One region of the Solibacillus kalamii genome, then DNA from elsewhere that is predicted to be linked to it. Evidence: riboswitches for the same ligand, from Rfam matches in the RefSeq annotation. Region 1 holds a riboswitch; the other holds the start of a gene.

Evidence for each region. A riboswitch is a leader RNA that binds a small molecule or an ion and turns the genes downstream of it on or off. The one in region 1 is predicted to bind FMN.
Region 2: linked by a shared signal. The riboswitch ahead of CBM15_RS15740 (ECF transporter S component) and the one ahead of ribE (riboflavin synthase) in region 1 are both predicted to bind FMN.

What each region holds. Positions count from the first base shown of each region.
Region 1 covers NZ_NHNT01000003.1:131,314-133,725, forward strand. Annotated here, with positions in the region: gene ribH (6,7-dimethyl-8-ribityllumazine synthase) at 1-255, opposite strand, end outside; partial or broken gene ribB (3,4-dihydroxy-2-butanone-4-phosphate synthase) at 274-882, opposite strand; gene ribE (riboflavin synthase) at 898-1,533, opposite strand; FMN riboswitch at 1,654-1,788, opposite strand; FMN riboswitch at 1,889-2,025, opposite strand; gene CBM15_RS07615 (VC0807 family protein) at 2,333-2,412, shown strand, end outside.
Region 2 covers NZ_NHNT01000012.1:100,314-102,725, forward strand. Annotated here, with positions in the region: gene brnQ (branched-chain amino acid transport system II carrier protein) at 1-727, opposite strand, end outside; gene CBM15_RS15740 (ECF transporter S component) at 905-1,480, opposite strand; FMN riboswitch at 1,724-1,898, opposite strand; gene CBM15_RS15745 (hypothetical protein) at 2,004-2,412, opposite strand, start outside.

The DNA.
Region 1 (2,412 bases):
GCCGCGAATGACCGTACCTAAACCGATAACTGCATCATAATTATTTGTTTCAGCCATTTTTTTTGCTACAAACGGTACTTCAAAAGCACCTGGAACCCATGCTGTATCAATGTTTGCTTCGTCAACACCATGACGTTTTAAGCCGTCAATTGCACCACTTAATAATTTATCATTAATAAATTCATTGAATCGCCCTACGACAATTCCGATTTTCAAATCTGTTCCGAATAATTGTGCTTCAAATGTTTTTCCCATTTTAATTACTCCTTTTTATACCAGTACGGTAGTTAATTTTATATATTGAACTAAGTCTTCGATAGTAATAAATTTCAGGTTATGTTTTTGTGCTATCTTTTTGAGCTGCGGCATGCGGGCCATTGAACCATCTTCGTTCATAATTTCACAGATAACTGCGACTTCATTCGAACCGCATAGCTTCGCCAGATCGACGCCTGCTTCCGTATGCCCGCGACGCTCCAACACGCCTCCCTGTTTTGCAATGAGCGGGAACACATGGCCCGGACGATGAAAATGCTCCGGTTTTGTTGCAGGATCAAGTAATGCTAACATCGTTTTAGAACGCTCAAATGCACTTATACCTGTTGTTGTATGGATATGATCGATACTAATCGTAAAAGCTGTTTGATATGTATCGGTATTGCTTTGCACCATTGGATGAAGGGAAAGCTTTTCTGCAATTGCAGATGAAATTGGTGTACAAATTAACCCTCTTCCATAAAGCGCCATGAAATTAATATTTTCCGGTGTAGCGAATTCTCCTAAAACTAGAAAATCTCCTTCATTTTCACGGTTCTCGTCATCTGATACAATAATAATCTCACCGTTTTTCAATGCATGAATTGCTTCTTCAATTGTATTCATTTTGTCACCACTCCTCTAAAATCCTGTACGTTGCAAAAAGTCCATTGTAATTGTACTTTCCGTTTGATTTTGTAAATGTTTTTTTACATATTTTCCGATTAGATCTGTTTCAATGTTTACAACATCTCCCGGCTTTTTATAGCCTAATACAGTCTGCTCATACGTATGAGGGATTAAGGAAATGGTAATGAATGTGTCTGTCACATCAAAAATTGTTAAACTCGTGCCGTCCACTGTAATTGAGCCTTTCTTGATGCATTCTGCAATCAAATGCTTTTCCATCGCCAGATCAATATAAACTGCATTGGCGACGGGTCTTTTCCGTTGAATTGTTGCAATTCCATCAACATGGCCCGAAACAATATGCCCGCCGAAACGTCCATTCGCCGACATTGCCCGTTCCAGATTGACAGGCATACCTGCTGCTAATTGCTGGAGGCTCGTTGCTTTGACGGTTTCTGGCATAACATCCGCTAAAAATACGGATGACGAGAATTGTTTCACTGTCAGACAGACACCGTTAACGGCAATGCTGTCCCCGAGTTGAACATCGTCTAGAATTTTGTTTGCGCGAATGGCTAGTTCCATCGCTTGTGTGGACTGGCTGATCGATTCAACCGTCCCTAGTTCTTCAATGATTCCTGTAAACATCCTGCTCACCTCTTTTTAAAATTAAAAAAGAACCCCGATTGGATTCGGAGTTCGATGAGAGGAAAATTGAGCATCATCAAATAAGCTTTTTGAAGTTATTTTTCAAAAAACTGCTGACATTGCTTCCTTCTCCCATCCAGACTATAACTGTCGGCTTTGGACTTGCACCAAATCCTGCACACAAAAGTGGCTCACGGGCTTAGAGTTAAACTCATCACCGTCGATTGGGAATTTCACCCGACCCCGAAGGAAATTATTTTTTTCAATAAAATAAAAAATCCCGTCACAAAGGCGCGACAGGAAAAGTGTATAGCAAAAAATCACATTTAAAATCAAATTTTTAAAAAATGTGTTGCCATTCCTTCTCCCATCCAGACTATAACTGTCGGCTTTGGATTTGCACCAAAATCCTGCACACAAAAAGTGGCTCACGGGCTTAGAGATTAACTCATCACCGTCGATTGGGAATTTCACCCGACCCCGAAGGAAATTATTTTATTTGAAAGTTATTGTAACATAAATATTTTAAAAAGCTAATAGTATTTTAGCACCTACTTACTTTTTGTTCCTTCAATCCTTTTACCTCTACCCCTCTATTATTAAAATTTTGAAACTTTACTCAAGGTAATGCGTAGAAGAATATACATAATATTACAGAAAATAGAAAGGAGTTATTAAAGCTGATTTTAAGTGTCTTTCATTTGCTTGGTTGCTTTTTTAGGTTTTATTTTTATAAAATATAGCGTCGGATAATCTTCAGTAATATAACAAAACATTTTTTACGGTAATGGAGGCTTTTATGGCTAATAATTCACAGTCGAATAAATATCTTATCTTTATAGAACTACTGTTTTATGCAGCTTTACCCTATGCAATATG
Region 2 (2,412 bases), on a different contig from region 1:
TCATTAATGCCATTGCAAAAATACCCGATTTCCAAGTCGCTTTTGCAATTTCTTTTTTATCTGTAATACCTGTCCGTTTAATCGCATGGATGACTACAATACCGAACGCAAGTGAAGCAAGTGCATCCATCGTATTATACCCTTCTTTAAATCCTGTCATAAACGCCTCGTTAATATAGGCCCCAGCAGGCTCAACAAATTTCCCCATTGGAGAAAATAGACTAATTCCGATTAATACAAATAAAAAGATTAAAAAAGCTGGCGTTAAGTATTTTCCGATAATGTCCATTATTTTCGCCGGATTTAACGAAAAGTAAAAAACTATCGCGAAGAAAATAAAACTGAATACCGCTAGCCACAATGTTGCCTGTGAAGGATCGATAAACGGTTCAAATCCAACGACAAACGGTACTGTTGCTGTACGTGGAATTGCAAAAAACGGCCCGATCGTTAAATATAAAGCCAATGCAAAAAACAATCCAAACATCGGATGTACTTTACTTGCCAAATCACGCAATCCATTACTTCCCGACAATCCGATTGCCAGAATTCCTAAAAACGGCAAACCAATTGCCGTAACTAAAAAGCCAATTAGCGCAAACCAATAATTCGTTCCTGCCAATTGCCCCATTTGAATCGGAAATATTAAATTTCCCGCTCCAAAAAACATACCAAACAGCATCGTTCCGATTACTGCATAGGTTGAAAATGGTATTTTTTTGTCCATCATATTCTCTCCCAAGATGTCATTTCATGGTGTTTTAATGAAACGTCCTAATTTTCTTAACAATGTACAATATCATATCAGCCCTATAACAGAATGACAATAGTAATAGTAAATATAAAAGGAGCGGTGTCATAAAGTTAACACTTTTACGACATCGCTCCGAATCTTATTATTTAATTAAGCCAAATATTGTCGGCGCTGATTTTCAATCCATACACGCATTGTACGGTAAAGCATCGTCACGACAACAATCATCATAATTCCTTTAACAATATTAAATGGTAAAATACCCAGTACGATCGTTTCGTACATATTATATTCGAAGCCTAGTAAGTACGTATACAGCGGTAAGAACGCCACATAATTTAATGCTGCCATTCCTAGTGACATAACAACCGTAGAAACAACTAAGCCTGTCATTAACCCTTTTGCAGAAGGGAATTTTTTATAAATATAGTAAGCTGGTAAAATGAATAATACACCTGTAGCAAAGTTTGCCATATGACCTACCGGAATCCCTTCAGGAGCCCCTGTGTAAATCCAGTCAAGCACATTTTTGACAAGTTCAACTAGAATACCCGCAACAGGACCCATTGTAATTGCCGCAATCAATGCTGGCACATCACTGAAATCAATTTGTAAAAACACCGGGAACCATGGTAGTGGGAAGTTTAACAACATTAGAACAAATGAAACTCCACTCAGCATTGCGATTGTTACGAATGATCGTAACTTTAAACTTCTTTTTTGCATATAAATCTCTCCTCTTTGCTGATTCCATCTCGCAAGAAGAAAGGACGTATCAAATCATTCCATGAAAAAACCCTTATACTCAAATAGAGCATAAGGGAGAAATAGGCACACTTAAATAAAGGGTCTATCAGTGCATTTGCAGCAATTCCTGATTTTTGTATACGAAAAAATATTCCGCAACAAATAAGGAACTTGAAAATAAGTACTGCAAAGCACGGCATTTTCAAAAAATGACGACCGTACCTTCACCTTCTCCCATCCAGACTATACTGTCGGCTTTGGAATTGCACCAAATCCTGCACACAAAAAGTGGCTCGCGGGCTCGAAAAGTTTGACATAACTTCCTCCAAGTAAATGGTCAGAGGTTATCACTTTTATTACCGCCGGTCGGGAGTTACACCCTGCCCCGAAGATGAATCAATATGAAATTTATGTAACAATTACCTTGCTACAATTCTTATTATATATAAAAAAAAGGAATTGTAAAGCCCATTGCTTACAATTCCTAGTAAATTAATTTGGATTATTGAAATTCATAATGGATACGATTTGCAGCAATCGGCTTCTCCACTGGTTTTGTGAAATCAAAACCGCCCCATTGTTCCTGTACAATATTTTCGAATTTGACTTGTTTATCAAAACTTGCCGCTGTCATTATTAACCCTTCAATCATTCGCATTGCTTGTGCAGGCTCGTAATTCTCCAAGTTTAAAGGCTCTTCAAATGTAATCGTAACGACTGATTCAGCGTCTTCAACTTTTAAATATACACCTGGCAATATAACCGTTCTATATATATCGTTCGCTTCCACCGTCATATTTTTGATTGCTTCTTCCACATTTGTAAAGCTCATTCGGAAATTCGGACTTAAATATACCGCCCCATTGCGCATCTGATACATAAAATAATTATATTGAGCGTTCTCATCGTTT